DNA from 2 places in the Exiguobacterium sp. s125 genome. Region 2 is predicted to be linked to the other one. Evidence: a T-box and tRNA genes for the amino acid it is inferred to sense, from the RefSeq annotation. Region 2 holds a T-box; the other holds one or more tRNA genes.
What was found. A T-box is a leader RNA that pairs with one kind of tRNA and senses whether it is charged. The one in region 2 lies ahead of leuS (leucine--tRNA ligase), so its partner is inferred to be a tRNA-Leu.

Region 1 (9,926 bases), 580 kb from region 2:
AATGCGTCCGAAAGACCTGCAGGTGGATCTGGACAAACGAGTGAGACCGGCATCGTCCGTAAATCTGCCTCCGTTAATCCGAACTGCTCTAATTCAAGCAATTCGTTCTCACGCGGATGATCTTTCAACGGATAAATATCTGCCGCAAGGTGACCCTTCGCCCGAATACGTTCTGCGAGACGATGCGCGGCTAAATATTTTTCGAAATCCCCTGTTTCTACGTGCACTGGTGTGACAGTTTCTGTGACCGGAGCACCGTGTGTTTCAAAATAAGCACGCGTCTCTTCGTCAATCGAAGAAGCATCTTCTAAAAATCGTTCGTACATCTCGATGATGTACCCAAGGTTCGGTCCATAAAATGCTTGTTTCTCCTGTTCCCGGCTTGCCATGTACGGTTCCCCCCGTTTCATTCATTTCACCCTTTGAGCTGCTCAACACAGCCCGTTCCCAACTCTCTACCTGTTAGCGCTTTCAAATATAGTGGCATAAAAAATCGACAGTGGCACTTCCTCTATGAATTAAGATGGATGACCACGACTGAAGGCGTTTATACCAAAGTGTTTGCCTTAGTTATTATCTTACTACTTCTTAAGCCCCAGTGCGTTTCGAATTCCCAATTTCTCTGTGCTAAATGTATAAGTTTTTCTTATGATGTCAGCATCAGTGATTTATGATACAAACATTTCTTTCACGGTAGTGTCATTTCTGCACACGAAAAGAAACGCCCATGCCTATCTTTCAGGCACCGGCGTCCTCGTTTACAACACTTTACTTAAAAACGATTGGGTCCGTTCATGTTGCGGAGAATCAAACAGTTCACTCGGAACATTTTCTTCGACGATATAGCCGCCGTCCATAAAGAGTACACGATCTCCGACCTCACGGGCGAAGCCCATTTCATGTGTCACGACAATCATTGTCATCCCTTCGATCGCCAATTGTTTCATGACTTCAAGGACATCCCCGACCATCTCCGGATCAAGTGCCGATGTCGGTTCGTCGAACAACATGATTTTCGGATTCATCGCGAGTGCACGGGCAATCGCGACCCGTTGTTTTTGTCCGCCTGAAAGTTCTCCAGGATAGTTGTCCGCTTTTTCGCGGAGCCCTACCTTATCAAGTAATGCAAGCGCACGTTCCTTTGCTTGTCCCTTTTCCGTTTTACGGACTTTAATCGGTGCGAGCATAACATTATCTAAAACCGTCTTATGCGGAAAGAGATTAAAGTGCTGAAAGACCATCCCAACTTCTTCTCGGACTTTATTGATGTCGACTTTCGGGTCCGTAATATTGTGCTTATCGATGATGACTGTCCCACCTGTAATGTCTTCCAGACGATTCAGACAACGAAGAAACGTACTTTTCCCAGAACCAGATGGACCAATGACGCAAACTACTTCTTTCTCTTCTACTTCAACGGAGATATCCTTTAGGACTTCATTTTTTCCGAATGACTTTTTTAAGTTATCTACTTGAATGATACTCATCGTAGCGTAAACCTCCGTTCCAAGAATTTCGCTAACATCGACAGCAGATAGATGATGACGAAATACATTAAGCCGACGACGGACCAGACGATGAACGGTTCAAACGTCGTCGCTTGCTGGACTTGTCCTTGTTGCGTCAAATCGGCGATGCCGATAATCGAGAGCAACGAAGTATCCTTTAAACTAATGATCGATTGGTTCGTAATGGTCGGCAACATTCTCCGAAAAGCTTGCGGTAAAATGATTTGGACCATCGTTTGACGGCCCGTCATCCCGAGCGATCGTGCGGCTTCGGTTTGACCTTTGTCAATCGACTGGATGCCGGCCCGGATGATTTCTGCAAAATAGGCCCCTGCATTGATCGCGACCGTCAAAATCCCCGCGTACATCCGGTCCATCGATAACCATTCGAGTGAGTTCAAACCAAAATAAATGAAGAACAGTTGAACGATGAACGGTGTCCCACGGATCACATCGATATAAACGATTGCGATCCCATTTAAAAGTTTTAATGGAGACAAGCGCATCAAGGCAACGATGAGACCAATCAAGAATCCTGCGATGACGGCGATGATAAAGATATATAAGGTAACTTGTAACCCATCTAAGAAAAACGGAAATGCAGCTTTTGCTACTTCCATCAGCAGCTCAACTCCCTCATCATTCACTCAATCGGGTGATTATTTTAAATAACGATCAACGATTTCGTCGTACTCGCCACTGTCTTTTAAATTCGCTAAACCTGTATTGATTTTTTTCATCAAGTCTTCGTTTTCCCCTTTAAGGACGGCAATCCCGTAATTATCACCATTTAAACGATCTCCCACGAGTTTCAGACCAAGGTTTTGTTGTTTGTTGGCATACGAGATGACTGGATAGTCTTCAATCAAGGCTGCTGCATTCCCATTTTTGACTTCCTGGAACATCGCTGGACTATCATTGAATTGTGTAACTTTAATGCCTAGCTTATCCGCGTTATCCGTTGCATACTTTGCCCCCGTCGTCCCTTTTTTAACTGCCACGCGTTCCCCTTTTAAATCATCAACCGACTTGATGTCATCATTGTTGTCTTTGACGACAAGAATCAGTCCGGCTTCAAAGTACGGGTCAGAGAAGGTAACGACTTTTTCACGTTCCGGTGTGATACTCATCCCGGCAATCGCGATGTCGAGTTGATTCGCCTGCAGAGCAGGAATGATTCCGCTAAAGTCCATCGCTTCAAATTCAATCTTGAAGTTTTGGTCGTCTGCAATCGCTTGAATCAAATCGATATCGATTCCTTTGTACGTATCCCCGTCCTTGTACTCGAATGGTGGATAGGTGACGTCGATCCCGACTTTGTACGTTTTGTCCTCTGACGATGAATCATCATTTGAACCGATGCTACACGCACTTAATACGAACAGACATCCCATCAATAAAAATAAGATAGAAAAACGTTTATTCATACTTTTTACCCCCTTCTTTTGAAGGCACGGCCCTCTATTAGGATATTTTCCTTAATAATGGTCCCTTTGAAACATGTTTTGGTAAAAAAACTGAATTATCTGAAAGAAAACTAAAAAAGTCGCGATTTTCGATCTAATCGCTTTCTAGTGGAAAGCAAACAGGAGCGACCCTGCAGCTTCGCTGTAGCGGCGCGATGTTTGCCACAGGAAGACGCTTAGGAAGGAAAGAGAGAACAAAAAAAGATAGAAAATCACATGCAAGTGACCTTCCATCTAGTTTGTCTACAGTCTGTGACCTACTAACAGGTCTTCAACTTATGGAAATGCCGCCGAGAGGACTTGAACCTCCACAGTGTTGCCACCACTAGATTCTGAGTCTAGCGCGTCTACCGATTCCGCCACGACGACATGGCTTATATGATTGTAGAATACGAAATGGACTGATTTTTGTCAATCCATTCCTTCCACTTCATACACTTTCATTTGTCATGCTGACATTACGCGCCGAACGAACGCCTCGACGACTTCATCGTATCGATCGGGTGCCTCAAAATAAGCCATTGCATGTGCCGCATTCGGAATGACGACGAGTTCCTTCTTCGTTTGGCAAGCATCATACAGTTCATAGACCATCGATGTCGGAACGAACGTATCTGCATCCCCATGAATGAATAAGATCGGTACCGCCGCCTTTTTGACTTGTTTTAATGCGGAAGCTTCACTGAAGAAGTAACCAGCCTTTAATTTCGTCAATAAACTCGTCATCGCAAGGAACGGAAAGTGCGGCAAACGATACATCCGTTTCATCTGATAGGCGAGGACTGCGTTGACTGATGTATAAGCACAGTCGGAGATAATGCCTTTGACTTGAGCAGGTAATGTTTCTCCACTCGTCATCAAAACCGTCGCGCCCCCCATCGATACACCATGTAAAAAGGTGGAAGAAGCCGTTCCAACACGTCCGACTAAATAGTCGATCCAGCGCAGACAGTCTTGCCGGTCATGCCAACCGAAACCGATGTAATTTCCGTCACTTTTTCCGTGACCACGATTGTCCGGCATCAACACATGAAAACCCGCTTGATGATACAGATAGGCGAATCCTGCTAAGTCTGTTCCGACACCACCGTAACCATGTACGAGAATGACGACTCGATCGGACGCAACGAGTGGCGGTAAGTAATGTGCGCGAAGCGTCAATCCATCATCTGCTTGCGTCGCGACGAGTTCTAACGGTTGTTCCTTAATCCATGTCTGACCCGGTTGCATCAATCGGACCATCTCGTCACTTAAATCACGGTTGTTCGTCAAGAAGGGTTTCGGATTCGTTGCGATCGCCATTTCGTAAAAGTAATAGCTTGCTGCAAGCATCCCTGAACCAATCACGCCTAAACCAATTTTTGTACCTGTTCGCATCCGGTCCTCACTCCTTGTTGTTATAGTTCGATTTCTAGTTGAGCTGACGACTCTGGATGATCATCTTGTAATATGTGCTGGCGCAACCGTTGTTCATGCTGCGCCTTACGGTAAGCGAATTCGCGAATGAGCTCTTGCCCCGCAAATCCTTCTTCAACGATTTGCGATAATAATTCGGTCTCCATCTCGACCATCTCGTCTGGATTGCGCATGACGAGGACTTGTCCGACTTGCGCAATCATTACTTCATCCGTCAGTCCGAGTGCATCATAAAAAGGTTCTGGTAACGTCATCCGGCGTGTTTCCGGATTGATGTAGATTCGCTTATATGCACCAAGCGATTGAAAATGTCGTGTCGCCATATGAAATCTCCTTAGTTGAATGTCATATCAAGCCGTGAATCTTTTCCTTGAAGCGTCACTGTTGCCGTCGCACCATTGACGAGTGTCAATTGGGGCGGCTGATGACCGATGTCGAAATCATAAAAAATCGGCAGTCCTGTCTCTGTTGCAATCATTTGGTAGACATCCAGTAATGCATAGTCTTCGATTGCCTGCCCTGCGCTTGTTCGACCAAACAAAATACCAGTTGCGTTATCAAACCAGCCGGCAAGATGCATCTGCATCAAGGAACGGTGAAGATCAGTCGCGCTGGCTTCACAGGCTTCGAAGTACCAAAGAATCGGTTCACCCTCGAGTTGTTGTTCTTGAAATGCACGGACATCGCCATAAGGCGTACCGATTAAATGACGGACGGTTTCGAGGCATCCTCCGAGAAGTCGACCCGTTACCTGAGTGATGGATGGATTCAGGGTTTTCCATTCCGTCGGTTGATCGAAATGGAACATAAAGCGCTCAGGGCGGACGTCGTGATTCCAGGCTGTTTGAAACCTTGTCGACATCCATTGGGTCACGGAACCATCACGCGGTGTTGCAAGCACGCGACGCCAAGCAGCTGTCGTCTCGTCCCATTCTTCACTTCTCAACTCAAGCACGTTCGGACCATGTGCTGTCGCAATCCCCGTTTTTACGGTAATTGCGAACAAGACCGTACTCGTATCTGAATATCCGAGTAACCATTTCACCGGCAGTTCATAAAAGTCTAGATACGGTAATACATCCAAGGCGCGTTCGCCACCAAACGGCGGCAGGATCGCATCGATATCTGGGTTTTGGAACATCTGCATCAATTCAGATGCCCGAACCGCTGCTGTTGTACTCTGTGCTTTCTTTTGTGTCCAAACCGTATCACCAATCATCGTCTCCATCTGCCGGTCCTCTAAACGTAACTTGGATTCTTCGAGTAAAGGATGGAGCGCATCAGGTAAGCCGGAAGATAATGCTGTTATACCAATTGTTTGCCCTGTCCAGCCGAAAAATGGATACCTCATCTTCTTCCTCCTTCAGTTAACGATTAATTTTCTAAATCGATGATTTCTGATTTTACAAATTCACCAATCTGCTCCACACGTCGACGGAATCGTTCGATTGGGACGATTCGTGCCTCGCGGTGCATCTCTTTTCCGTCTAAAAACAAAAGTAAGACAGGGGCGGTGAAAATGGATAACGCTCCTGCAATTTCGGGAACGTCCGATACATCGACACGCGCCGATCGAATTTCCGGGTGTTCCAACATGATGGGTTCGATTTGTGGGAACAAGGATTCACAGACGGAACAATTCGGGCTTGAGACGTATAAAAAACTAGCACCCTGAACCGAATACCAGGACTGCACGGCATCAATGGACGTCAATCGTGTAAACTCAACCATCAACAAGACCTCCTTTTAAAAAATGTTGCTTTTATTATACCGCTCTTCGCATAGAGAAACCAAATTTCGTGCTAGCGTTCCCCTCACACAGCAAATGAAAAAACACCTAAAACTGCCTCGGTGACATCTCTCACTCGAAGCAGTTTCAGATGTTTTAAAGGGGGTCATCTAGTGTCAGTCTGAAGTGTAGCGTACTCTTCATCCGTAAAGGCACGGGATCGGGTCAGAAAACGTTTCCCTTCGACCCCTTCAAGCGAAAACATGCCACCGCGCCCATCGACAACATCGATGAGGAGTTGCGTGTGTTTCCAATACGTATACTGATCTTCATGAATATAAAATGGACAGCCGCCAATTGTCCCAATCAATAAATCGTGATCTGCGAGAAATAAATCCCCTTCCGCAAAGCACATCGGTGAACTGCCATCACAACACCCCCCGGATTGATGAAAGATGAGGGGTCCATGCTTTGCTCGTAACTTGTCAATCAACTCGAGCGTCGCCGCTGTAGCAAGGACACGTTCGACCATACGGACACTTCCTTTCTTCGCTTAGAAGAAACCGAGTTTGTTCGGGCTATAGCTGACGAGAAGGTTTTTCGTCCGCTGGTAATGATTGAGCATCATTTTATGATTTTCTCGACCAATCCCGGACATCTTGTAACCGCCGAATGCCGCATGGGCAGGGTACTGATGGTAACAATTCGTCCAGACACGTCCTGCTTCAATCGCCCGTCCGAAGCGATAGGCACGGTTCATGTCGCGCGTCCATACACCGGCACCGAGACCATATAACGTATCGTTCGCAATCTCAAGCGCTTCGTCATCCGTTTTGAACGTCGTGACGGACAGAACCGGTCCAAAAATTTCTTCTTGGAAAATCCGCATCTTGTTGTGCCCTTTAAAGATCGTCGGCTGGATGTAGAAACCGTCCGCAAGATCGCCGTCCATCTGATTGCGTTCTCCACCAATCAGGCATTCTGCGCCTTCTGATTTACCGATTTCTAGATAAGATAGAATTTTTTCCATTTGTTCATTCGATGCTTGTGCACCCATCATGACGTCGCCGTCAAGTGGATTTCCGAGTTTGATTGCTTTGACGCGTTCAAGTACCCGCTCCATGAACGGTTCATAAATCGACTCCTGAATCAACGCCCGCGATGGACAGGTACAGACTTCCCCTTGATTCAAGGCAAACATTAGTAACCCTTCGATTGCTTTATCGAAAAAGGCGTCATCGGCGTCCATAATATCTTCAAAGAAGATGTTCGGAGATTTTCCACCTAATTCAAGTGTAACGGGAATAATGTTTTGTGACGCATACTGCATGATTAAGCGACCTGTCGTCGTTTCACCCGTGAAGGCGATTTTCGCAATCCGTTTGCTCGACGCAAGTGGTTTCCCTGCCTCTAAACCAAACCCGTTGACGATATTTAAGACGCCTGCCGGGAGCAAGTCTTCAATCATTTCAGTCAAGAGTAAAATACTTGCCGGTGTCTGTTCTGCCGGTTTTAAGACGACACAGTTTCCGGCAGCTAATGCCGGTGCTAGTTTCCAGACGGCCATCAGAATCGGGAAGTTCCACGGAATGATTTGACCGACGACGCCGAGCGGCTCATGAAAATGATAGGCGACGGTATCGTTATCAAGTTCCCCGACAGATCCTTCTTGCGCCCGGATGACACCGGCGAAATAACGGAAATGATCAATCGCCAGTGGTAAATCTGCGTTTAACGTCTCGCGGACGGCTTTCCCGTTTTCTAGCGTCTCGGCGTAGGCTAAAAGTTCTAAATTTTCTTCCATCCGATTGGCGATTTTATTTAAGATGTTCGACCGTTCCGCGACCGATGTTCTTCCCCACGCCTCTTTGGCTGCGTGTGCGGCATCGAGTGCTAATTCGATATCTTCTTTTGTCGAACGCGCGACTTGGCATAATACCTTCCCGGTGACCGGTGTGATGTCATCAAAATATTCTCCATTGACGGGTGCCGTCCATTTCCCGTTGATGAAATTTTCATAACGATCTCTGTACTGTACTTTTGACCCTTGTGTGTTTGGAATCTCGTAAATCATGACTGTTTTCCTCCCTCAAATAAAATGGTCAACCCGAGAAGTTTTTGTATGCGCTTTCATTTTGGTCCCCCGTAAAAAAACCCCTCATGTACATACTAACAAATAAGTATGAAAAGTCAAAATTTTCCGTTAACTTTTTTGATTGAAAAATGCAAGACAGGAAACGATTATCGCCCCCTGTCTTGCATCTCTTAATCAACCTCTTATGAACGCGTCGTGTCGATGCCATCTTCATTATCTGACGGCGAGTCTGAGTTTCCGAAGTCACTGACTTTACTAAAGCCATCCGTATCTCCATCAATATCTTTTCCCGTCGCTGTAACAGATGGATCGAGTACATCCTCTTCGACCGGTCGTTGTTGCTCATTCAAGCTATTTTTTTCAGCTTCTTCTTTCGCATCATCAATGCATAAGAGTGTTTCAGGAATGATATCGAGACGCTCTAGCTCGATTTCTTTTCCACATACCTTACAGATTCCGTACGTGCCTTCTTCGATTGCTTTTAGGGCAAGATCGACGTCAGATAACATGTCTGTTTCTAAATCCGTGATCGCTTGATCCCGTTCCCGTAAAAATAATTCGTCACCTGAATCTCCAGGATGATTATCATAACTTGAAAGTGCGCCTTCGTCGTAATCTGTTTCACGGTTCTCGATGTTCGATTCCGTTTTATCTTTTTCCTTAAGTAGACGTTCTTTGAATTCCTCGATTTGTTTCGCTGACAACATGTTCATCATCTCCAATTCTCTATTCTGCTCTAATTATGTTTTAGCCGAATCAGAGGTATCTTAAACGTTTAGTTGCCGTTTATCAAAATCAGGCGAGAATACTCCCACCTCTAAGCGTCTCAGGGCGAAGCCCAGCGCAGGTAGGAGATGAATCGCCTTCGAGCAAGACGTGTCTTGAGACACGTCACAGCGTGTAGACAAACTAGATGGAAGGTCACTTGAATGTGATCTCCCATCTTTTTTTGCTCTCTCTTTCCTCCCTAATCGTCTTCCTGTGGCAAACATCGCGCCGCTTCGCTTCGCTGCAGGGTCGCTCCTGTTTGCTTTCTACTAGGAAGCGATTAGATCGGAAATCGAGGCTTTTTTAGCTTTCTTTCATATTATAAAGTAAAAGAAATATACCACGAAGGAGGGTTTCCCATGATGGGAAAACGAAATCAACCCCATCGTTCTGAAAACATTACGGTCACACTCGAACAATTGGTTCCTGCGGACCACTTGGTTCGCAAGGTTGATCAGGTGATGGACTCTCAATTCATCTATCCATTGGTTGAAAAGTTGTACTGTGAAAATAACGGAGGACCTAGCGTGGATTCTGTTCTCTTAATCAAGATGGCTCTTCTTCAATATTTATTCGGTATTCCTTCTATGCGGAAGACGATCCAAGAAATCGAAACGAACGTCGCCTATCGTTGGTTCCTAGGACTTGGATTGGATGAAAAGGTTCCTCATTTTTCAACCTTCGGAAAAAACTATGTCCGACGCTTCCAAGACACGACGATTTTTGAAGATATCTTCTACAAAATTCTGACCCAAGGCGTCGATGCTGGATTCGTGGACCCAGTGGTCCTGTTTATCGATTCGACACACGTCAAAGCAAATGCGAATAAGCGGAAATATAAAAAGAAACATGTTCGTCGTGCAGCACGTTTTTATCAAGATGAACTGGAACAAGAAATCAATGATGATTGTGAGGCGCACGGAAAAAAAAAAGCGTTTTACCCC
Region 2 (9,926 bases):
GACGCAAGTAACTGTAGAATACAATGAGAACAACGAACCGGTTCGTGTCGATACAATCGTCATCTCAACACAACATGCAGAAGAAGTGACGCTTGAGCAAATCCAAGCAGACCTGAAAGAGCATGTCATCGCACCTGTGATTCCATCAGAATACATCGATGCGGAAACAAAGTTCTTCATTAACCCGACAGGTCGCTTCGTCATCGGTGGACCACAAGGTGATGCAGGATTAACTGGACGTAAAATCATCGTTGATACGTATGGTGGCTATGCACGTCATGGCGGCGGCGCATTCTCTGGTAAAGATCCAACAAAAGTTGACCGTTCTGCAGCATATGCAGCACGTTACGTCGCGAAAAACCTCGTAGCTTCTGGTCTTGCAGATAAAGCAGAAGTTCAACTTGCGTATGCGATTGGTGTCGCGCACCCAGTATCGATTGCAGTTGATACGTTTGGAACAGGTAAACTTCCAGAAGCACAACTCGTCGAACTCGTTGCCGAAAATTTCGATCTTCGCCCAGCAGGGATCATCAAGATGCTTGATCTTCGCCGTCCGATTTATCGTCAGACAGCAGCTTATGGTCATTTCGGTCGTACAGATATCGAATTACCATGGGAGCAAACAGATAAAGCAGCAATTCTTGAAGAACAAGCGAAACGATTCGCTTAATTTTCAGTTCAGAAGCAGACTCGCATGAGTTTGTTTCTGAACTTTTTTTGTTTGTCTCGAACTTTGCAGGGAAACGAATGATTTTTCTAGAAAAGGGTAAAAGAACATGTACCGGTAAACGGAAAAAAGGGGGAGTCCGATATGGAGATACGCGAAGCAATTCCTACTGATGCGGCACGCATTCATGATATTGCCATTACCTCTTGGATGGATACGTATGAAGAGATTTACTCGGAAAGCTCGAAAGCCCATTTCGTACAAGAGGCGTATCCGCAAGAAGAAGTCGTTCGAGCAATTCGGACGGCGGAGGAAGCGCGGGGAGAATATTTCAATGTCGCCATTATCGAGGAAGAAATCGTCGGTTTCATCCATGCAATCGATGTTGACGGCACGTGGGAAATCGTTCGCTTGTACGTACTACCGAAATATCAACAAAATGGGATTGGGCGAAAGTTGATTCGTGAACTTGAACACCAAGGTGCTTCCCCAATTGAAGTCTACGTTGAATCAAGAAACTATAAAGCGCGCCAGTTTCTAGTCTCTTTCGGTTTTAAAGAAGAAAGTGAAACGACTGAAGAAATTTTCGGTCAAGTGGAACCTGTGACACGCTTAAAGCGTATATATGAATGAAAATCCGACTTAAGATGGTTTTTGACATCAAGATGTAAACGTTATAATACAGAGATACTTGTATGAAGAGGTGAGTTTGTGGAAGATCAAGCAACAGGAATTATCGTACTCGTCTATCCCCTTCAACTGCGAGCGACGCCGAGCGATGCATTAATTCGAGTCCTTGAAAAGGATTATGAAGTGTTACGTGTAGATGCTCCGCGCCGGATATCGCTTGAGGAACATCAACAACTGCTGAAGGATGCTTTACGAGAAGCCGGAAAACGAAAGTTACCGATTCACATCATCGCCTGCAGCATGGGCGCACTCGTCGTCAACCGGCTACTGCAGGAATATGAATTGCCGATTGCGAGTTTGTCGTATATTTCGCCACTATTTGATTGGCATAATTCAAAACAACTCGGTGGCGTCAAACAAGTATTTGCAAGTGCATTCGATCGTTTTCGACCGGATGCGCCACTCGGGATGTTGCCGTTTGGTCAAAATAGTGAAGATACGGCACGTCTCGGAGAGTTGACATATGCACAGTACCGGGAGATTGAAGAAGAAATCGTCCTACATGATGAAGAGCGGAAGAAATTACCACGAGTCAACCTCGCTTGTTTTTATGCACCGGACGATCAATTCGCGGACGTAAAATATACGTTAGAGATTTGCCGGAAAATGGGTGGCGATCAAATCTATCTTCAACGGCTCCATGGATTTCCGCATTTCAGCTTTGAACGTCTCAATACGCGGTTCGCTGAAAAATTATTGCTTTTTTTGAAGATGGTTGAGGAATGACAAAAAAGACGCTGTCGTGCTGACAGCGTCTTTTACTATTAATCGAGTGTTTGCTTTTTTAATTTTTTTTCGATGGCGATGATGAAAGGTGGATTGTTTTGTTGATTGAGAAAACGATACTGTAAGACGGCGTAGTCTTGCTGCGAAAGACTTTCGACATAATCGAGAACAGCATCCCGTTCACGTCTTCCTTCTACATGTCCATGATAGATGACGAGGACGATTAAACCGCCGGGTACGAGGACAGGTAACAAAGCACCTAGCGCTTCTAACGTATCTTCACCGGTCGTCGTGACGGACTTGTCACTTCCTGGTAAATAACCAAGATTGAAAACGCCCGCTCGAATCGGACGGGCTTCATTAACGAGGCGTGCGCCAACATGAATATGACTTTCGTGGTAGAGATCGACCCACTCTTTGACGTGAGCGGTTTCTAGACGACGTTTCGTTTCTTCAATCGCTTGTTCTTGTACATCGAAGGCGATGACACGACCGTCTGGTCCGACTTGTTCCGCAAGAAACAAGGTATCGTGACCATTTCCGGCAGTCATATCGACGACACAATCTCCTTCGTGGATGACAGATTCTAAGAGTTCTTTGGCGTAAGGTAAGACGCGGGCTAGTGACATGGGTTCAGACTCCTGTTCAAGTAAGATTATTCTTTGTTCGTTCATCACGTATTCTTTTGTTCCTGATTATACCATTATTCCGATGATTCATTCAAAATGAAGTTTCTTGACAGAACACAGAACAATTTCGTAAAGTGGCAAGGGTGAGAACTATATTGGAGGACACCTATTATGCCGAAATTACCTCGTGCGGTCTGGATCCTCGTGTTGGCGATGGCGATCAATACGACAGGAGCCTCTTTTTTATGGCCGTTTAATACATTATATATTCATGAATACTTAGGCGAATCCATGACCAAGGCAGGAATGGCCTTGTTCGTCAACTCTGCGCTCGCAATCGTCGGAAATTACATGGGTGGAAAAGCGTTTGATCGTTTAGGTGGGAAGCGGACGCTCATCATCAGTGTCATCGGACTCGTGATTGCTTCGATTGGTCTGCTGTTGTTCCATCAGACATTCATTGGTTATGTGACGATGCTTGGATTGATCGGTTTCGTCGGGGGGATGGTGTTCCCGACGATTTACGCATTAACCGGTCTGATTTGGCCAAAAGGCGGACGACGTGCCTTTAATGCAATCTATGTAGCACAAAACGTTGGAGTTGCGCTCGGTACGGCAGTCAGTGGTCAAATTGCTGCGATTGATATTCAATTTATCTTCATCGCGAACTTATTGCTCTATGTAGTGTTTGCGATTGTTCTGTTCATAGGTTTGAACTGGATTCAGGCGCCGCAGGTTAAACGACAAAAAGAGTTTACGACGGAAGAAGTCCGTGAGCCGTTATCGAAGGAGTCGGTTCGGACGATGCTCTACGTTTCAGTCGGGTATGCGTTGCTTTGGTTCGTTTACGTACAATGGCAAGGAACGTTTGCCGTCCACACGAAATCACTTGGTGTGACGATTTCCGAGTACTCGATTTTATGGACAATCAATGGAGCATTAATCGTCTTCGCACAACCGCTCTTGACGCCGATTTTAAGATGGTTCGGAGATGATTTAAAACGTCAATTATTGACGGGAACGGGCATCTTCTTATTATCCTATCTCATCGTACCGTTTGCTGAAGGGTTTGAAATGTTTCTTGTTGCGATGGTCATTTTAACGATTGGAGAGATGTTCATCTGGCCAGCTGTCCCTGCGATGGCGGCACGACTTGCACCGATCGGTAAAGAAGGGGAATTCCAAGGGTACGTCAACATTGCGGCTTCCGCTGGACGGATGATTAGTCCGACGGTCGGTGGATTGATTTACGATTTATCTGGGATGAATGCGGTCTTCTTGACGCTAATCGGATTGATTTTACTTGCAGGTATCGTATTTGTTCGAGCAATTCCTAAAATCAATTAAGATATCTTAGACCAACTGTTTCGAAAAAGAAATAGTTGGTCTTTTTTTGCTGGACGGAATAAAAGAAATCAAACAGGGTAGTGACTTAAAGAGGTAAAATTTAATTAATTAATCAAATTAAAGAAATTTAATTTTATTTTTATGGTCTGTTTTTTAACAGGAGGTGTACCATAATGGCAAAGTGCGTTTTCATCGACGATCAGGCAACTTGGACAGCACTTATTCGCAATCAGCCGCTAGACATCTTTTACAGTTATGAATACGTTATGTTAAATGCACGAGAAGGGGAACATCCCGGGTTGATTTATTTTCAAGGAGAGGCCGGGAAACTGTTTTATCCTTTCTTAAAACGAGCTATTTTTGATACGGAGTATTGGGATTTGATTACTCCATACGGATATGGCGGTCCTGAAGTGGTGGGTGATTTGACTGAAAAGGAGTGAGCAGAGGCTCGAACTTCCTTTTATGACTGGGCATTGCAGAAAAAGATTGTCACAGAGTTGATCCGATACAATCCGTTGACTGAAAATCAGCGGTTTGCGCACCACTGGACGCAAAAAGAATTTATTCGACATACTACGAGTATCGACTTACGACCATCCGTAGAAGAAATTACACAGACATTTCATAAAAAGACGCGGAGTATGGTTCGGAAATCATTGGCTTCTGACTTAGTTGTCCGACGAGGGACACACGAAGATTTACAATCATTCATTCAGTTGTATTATCAGACGATGGACCGAAAGGATGCCTCGAGCCATTACTACTTTTCTCGAGACTACTTCGAACAGTTATTTGAGTCGACGAGCCTCTGTACGCCGCTCCTCTTGATTGCAGAACTTAACGAGGAAATCATCGGAGGTTACTTCGTTTTACTTGGCCGAGAATTTGCACATGGTCATTTGATTGGCTGTAAGCGGGATGAACATAAGGTCTATCCAAATCAACGGTTAGAATTTGAGGCTATTTTATGTGCGAAAGATGCCGGGTTGGTCGAACAGCATTTAGGTGGCGGGTATAAAGAGCGTGATAGCCTGTTCGAGAGTAAGTGTCGCTATACGGGCTATCGTTTATTTGAATATCATTTAGGAAAAAATGTTCTACTGCCTGCTCAATATGAACAACTGTGCCAGCTCTATGGAGACGGAGAGTTGGAACATTATTTTCCGGGATATCGTTCGCAACCAACACTGATTTCGAAATGATAAAAACGACAGTCCATCACTGTCGTTTTTTTTGTTAAAATCAAAAAAAGGAGTGAATGGGATGCAAACGAGGGGTTTAATCTTCGATATGGATGGCGTCATTTTAGATAGTGAAATTCGCTACTTTGGGGTACATAAAAAAATGTTTCATCAACTCGGGATTCCACTTGATTTAGTTCAATATGCGACCTTCATGGGTAAGACGGGCGACGAGATGTGGCAGGAATTAATTGAACAACATCGCTTACCGCATCAAACGGATGTGTTACTTGCACAGGAACATGACTTATTTCAACAACACGCCAAGCCGGAAGACTGTGGATTAAAGGAAGGGGTTCATGAGTTGATGAGTATCGCTCGAAGCGAAGGTTACGGGATTGCAATTGCATCATCGAGTTCGCTTGAAAAAATTGAACGCGTCATCGCATTTTATGGGTTGACAGTCGACGCCTACACGAGCGGTTTTGAAGTCCCGCGCTCTAAACCGGACCCAGCTATCTTCGAGCTGACAGCAAAACGGATGGGTCTCGCCCCAGAGTCATGTATCGTCATTGAGGACGCGGCGAACGGCATGATGGGGGCGAAAAAAGCTGGGATGGAAGTCATCGCGTTACTCGACGACCGGATGCCGGGGCAGATGTTACATCACGCGGATCATCAGGTTTCAACACATGCTGCGATTGGAGAAATTTTACGGAAACGTTGACGGTTGATTAAGATTCAGATTAAACTAACTAATAGATAGTCAGATGCAACGAACTGAAGTAGTAGTGGAGACATTCCGTTTAGAGAACTGGTGGGTGGTGCAAACCAGTCGGAACTGTCCATGAACTCGTCAGGGAGCATGATTCGTGAACAACGAGTAGCGAATCCGGTCCTTCACACCGTTATCTGTGAGTCAAGCGGTCTGTCATTGACAGACAACGTGGGTGGTACCGCGGAAGCCAAACCGGTCTTTCGTCCCTATTCTTAGGGGCGGAGGACCGGTTTTTTTAATCAGAGGAGGAAGAATAGATGTCGTATAATCATCGTGAGATTGAACCAAAATGGCAAGCGCGCTGGGAACAGGATAACGCGTTCGTAACGACGGAAGACCCAAGTAAGGAAGGCTTTTATGCCCTCGACATGTTTCCTTATCCATCGGGAGCAGGACTGCATGTCGGACACCCGGAAGGATACACGGCAACGGATATCCTCGCACGGATGAAACGGATGCAAGGGTATAACGTCCTTCACCCAATGGGATGGGATGCGTTCGGACTCCCGGCAGAACAGTATGCACTCGATACGGGGAATGACCCGCGTGAGTTCACGGCACAAAATATTGAAACGTTCAAACGTCAGTTGAAAGACCTCGGTTTTTCATATGATTGGGACCGTGAAATCAATACGACGGATCCGAAATACTACAAATGGACACAGTGGATCTTTACACAACTGTACGAAAAAGGACTTGCGTTCGTCGATGAAGTGGCAGTCAACTGGTGCCCGGCACTTGGAACGGTCCTTGCGAATGAAGAAGTCATCGATGGATTGTCTGAACGTGGAAATCATCCCGTCGTCCGTGTCCCGATGCGCCAGTGGGTCCTTAAGATTACGGAATACGCGGACCGTCTCCTCGACGATTTAGATGAACTCGATTGGCCGGAGTCGGTGAAAGAAATGCAGCGGAACTGGATTGGTAAATCGGAAGGTGCGGAAATCGACTTTACGATTGACGGCCACAAAAAACAAGTCACGGTCTTCACGACACGTCCGGATACAGTCTTCGGCGCAACGTACCTCGTCTTAGCACCGGAGCATCCATTCGTCGCGGACATCATGACAGCAGAACATCAGGCAGCAGTCGAACGTTATATCGCGTCTGTTCAGACGAAATCGGATCTTGAACGGACGGATCTTGCAAAAGAGAAGACAGGTGTCTTCACGGGTGCGTTCGCCGTCAACCCGATTTCTGGCGAACGTCTTCCGATCTGGATTGCCGACTATGTTCTTGCGACGTATGGAACAGGTGCCATCATGGCCGTTCCGGCACATGACGAACGCGATCATGAGTTTGCGAAACAGTTTGACCTTCCAATCATCGAAGTCGTAAAAGGCGGAAATGTCGACGAAGCAGCGTATACGGGAGAAGGGGAGCATGTCAATTCACAAATGCTCGACGGTCTCTCGAAGGCGGACGCAATCGAAACCATCATCGCGGAACTCGAAACGAACCAAGTCGGACGGAAGAAAATTACGTATCGTCTGCGTGACTGGCTCTTTAGCCGTCAACGCTATTGGGGCGAGCCGATTCCAGTCGTCCATATGGAAGATGGAACGATGAAGACGCTGGATAAAGAAGAGTTGCCGCTTGAACTTCCGATGATTCCTGAAATCAAACCGTCGGGAACAGGAGAGTCGCCGCTTGCTCTTGCAGAAGAGTGGCTCGACTATACGGATCCTGTGACAGGGATGAAAGGACGCCGCGAAACGAACACGATGCCACAATGGGGCGGTAGCTGCTGGTACTACCTTCGTTTCATCGATCCGCATAATGAAGAGGCACTCGCGGATCCGGAGAAATTAAAATACTGGCTTCCGGTCGATATTTATATCGGTGGGGCAGAACATGCGGTCCTTCACTTACTGTACGCACGTTTCTGGCACAAAGTGTTATACGACATCGGCGTTGTTCCGACGAAAGAGCCATTCCAAAAGCTGTATAACCAAGGGATGATTCTTGGCGAAAACAACGAAAAAATGTCTAAATCACGCGGGAACGTCATCAATCCGGATGAAATCGTCAAATCACACGGAGCAGATACGCTTCGTCTGTACGAAATGTTCATGGGACCACTCGATGCGTCCGTATCTTGGTCGGAAAATGGGCTCGACGGTGCACGTCGCTTCCTTGACCGCGTCTGGCGTTTGTTCGAACGGACTGCAGACATTCAAGATGTCGAGACGGTTGATGCCGACTTTGAACGTGTCTATCACCAGACCGTCAAGAAAGTGACGGAAGACTTCTCGAACATTCAATTCAACACAGGGATTTCGCAGTTGATGGTCTTCGTCAACGAAGCGAACAAACAGCAAGTGTTACCGCGTCACTTCCTTCGTGGATTCATTCAGTTGTTGACACCAGTCGCACCTCACCTCGGGGAAGAGTTATGGGAGCAACTAGGGTTTGAAGAGACATTAACGTATGCGGCATGGCCGACATATGATGAAACGAAACTCGTCAGTGATACGATAGAGTTCGTCATTCAAGTCAACGGAAAAGTCCGTTCAAAATTGACAATCAGTATCGACGCAACAAAAGAAGAAATCGAAGCACTCGCTTTTGCAGATGAAAAAACAAAAGAGTGGATTGGCGACAAGACGGTTCGTAAAGTCATCGTCGTACCGAAAAAGCTCATCAATATCGTAGCAAACTAATACGAATCCCCTTGCCCATGTAGTCATGGAGGAAGGGGATTGTTTTTGAATTCAGTCTCGCGTCCGCTTTTTTTTTAGTGCGCCTTCTGCTACACTGAATCAGAAACCGAGAGAGAAAGGCGATTTGTGTAAATGAAACGATCCTATATAGTCTATACAACGATTTTTGCCGTCGTCTCCGGTCTGATCCTTTGTATTCTACTCGTCTTCTCAAAACCAGAGACGTTAGTGCAAATTCAAGAGACCTTCACAAAAATCGAGACGCAATCAAAACACCAAGCGGCTGTCAAACAAGTGCCGCCAAGCCTTCCTTCTTCGATTCCGAATCCGGAAGAACCATTAATCAAGGATGTTCAACAGATGTTATATGATGATTCGATTGGTTCCTATCTTGTTGTGACGGAAGATTATCATTTCTTTGAAGTCAGTGGGACGGGCGAGCGAATCAATGCTTCCTTCCAATTGAAGAATGATGGCAAACTGTTACTCGCAGGGCTTGACGGAATGGCACTCGTTGATGGTGAAACGGTAGCATTACTGACATCAAATCAAATTCTTGTGACGATTACGCGAAAAGACGGTGCATGGTCGGAAGAAACGCGTGAAAAAATCAAAGGCACGACCATTCGAGATAATTTTCATGGGCTTGGGTACGATGCTGAAGAAAAAGAATTTTACACGATCAATAACATCCGGTCGTTAGGGCGCATCGAATTGACGTATTTTAAAATGAAGCAAGATGAAATTAAAATTGATCCTGATGCGACAGCAAAAGAGAAAAAGAAACTCAAGAAAAAGCAGAAACCTCCGTATTTGACGGTTGTTACGCGAGATCGAATCGATGCTGCAGATGGTATGCGGGCAGATGCAAAAAAAGCATTTGAAGAAAATTTCCGTCCGATTGGACTCGCAGAACGACAAGGGCGCATTTATACGTTGGACTCCGATTCCTTGTATCTTTATTCGATTGATGCGAAGGATAAGACGATCACGGGAGAATCTGCAAGTCCGAAAGTATACGGGGCAGAAGGAATCTTTGTTCAAGACAATGAACTGTTTGCTTTGGTCGAAACAGATAAATTTTCGAGCCGTTCGTTTACCCCGATCGATTGATCAAAAAAATTAAAAAGGTGTTCGTTCGTGAAAAAAATCACGAACGAACACCTTTTTTAAATTACGTCGTTTGATTGAGTAGAGCAGCATTCGTTCCGGCACAGTGTCCTGTTACAAAAGCAGCTGTAA

Region 1: it has a tRNA-Leu gene. The T-box ahead of leuS (leucine--tRNA ligase) is inferred to sense a tRNA for this amino acid. The anticodon was not compared.

The regions. Positions count from the first base shown of each region.
Region 1 covers NZ_JACSMI010000001.1:941,157-951,082, reverse strand. The annotation lists gene KNQ05_RS04640 (2-oxoglutarate dehydrogenase E1 component) at 1-410, opposite strand, end outside; gene KNQ05_RS04635 (amino acid ABC transporter ATP-binding protein) at 759-1,487, opposite strand; gene KNQ05_RS04630 (amino acid ABC transporter permease) at 1,484-2,128, opposite strand; gene KNQ05_RS04625 (transporter substrate-binding domain-containing protein) at 2,168-2,935, opposite strand; tRNA gene KNQ05_RS04620 (tRNA-Leu) at 3,260-3,343, opposite strand; gene KNQ05_RS04615 (alpha/beta hydrolase) at 3,422-4,351, opposite strand; gene KNQ05_RS04610 (hypothetical protein) at 4,372-4,713, opposite strand; gene KNQ05_RS04605 (S66 family peptidase) at 4,725-5,741, opposite strand; gene KNQ05_RS04600 (thioredoxin family protein) at 5,765-6,121, opposite strand; gene KNQ05_RS04595 (DUF779 domain-containing protein) at 6,286-6,651, opposite strand; gene adh (aldehyde dehydrogenase) at 6,673-8,193, opposite strand; gene KNQ05_RS04585 (TraR/DksA C4-type zinc finger protein) at 8,397-8,921, opposite strand; partial or broken gene KNQ05_RS04580 (transposase) at 9,342-9,926, shown strand, end outside.
Region 2 covers NZ_JACSMI010000001.1:359,955-369,880, forward strand. The annotation lists gene metK (methionine adenosyltransferase) at 1-670, shown strand, start outside; gene KNQ05_RS01735 (GNAT family N-acetyltransferase) at 812-1,300, shown strand; gene KNQ05_RS01740 (alpha/beta fold hydrolase) at 1,379-2,083, shown strand; gene mnmM (tRNA 5-(aminomethyl)-2-thiouridylate-methyltransferase MnmM) at 2,122-2,757, opposite strand; gene KNQ05_RS01750 (MDR family MFS transporter) at 2,884-4,059, shown strand; gene KNQ05_RS01755 (hypothetical protein) at 4,233-4,502, shown strand; gene KNQ05_RS01760 (peptidoglycan bridge formation glycyltransferase FemA/FemB family protein) at 4,536-5,264, shown strand; gene KNQ05_RS01765 (HAD family hydrolase) at 5,326-5,970, shown strand; T-box leader at 6,010-6,232, shown strand; gene leuS (leucine--tRNA ligase) at 6,279-8,684, shown strand; gene KNQ05_RS01775 (hypothetical protein) at 8,817-9,797, shown strand; gene KNQ05_RS01780 (BaiN/RdsA family NAD(P)/FAD-dependent oxidoreductase) at 9,859-9,926, opposite strand, start outside.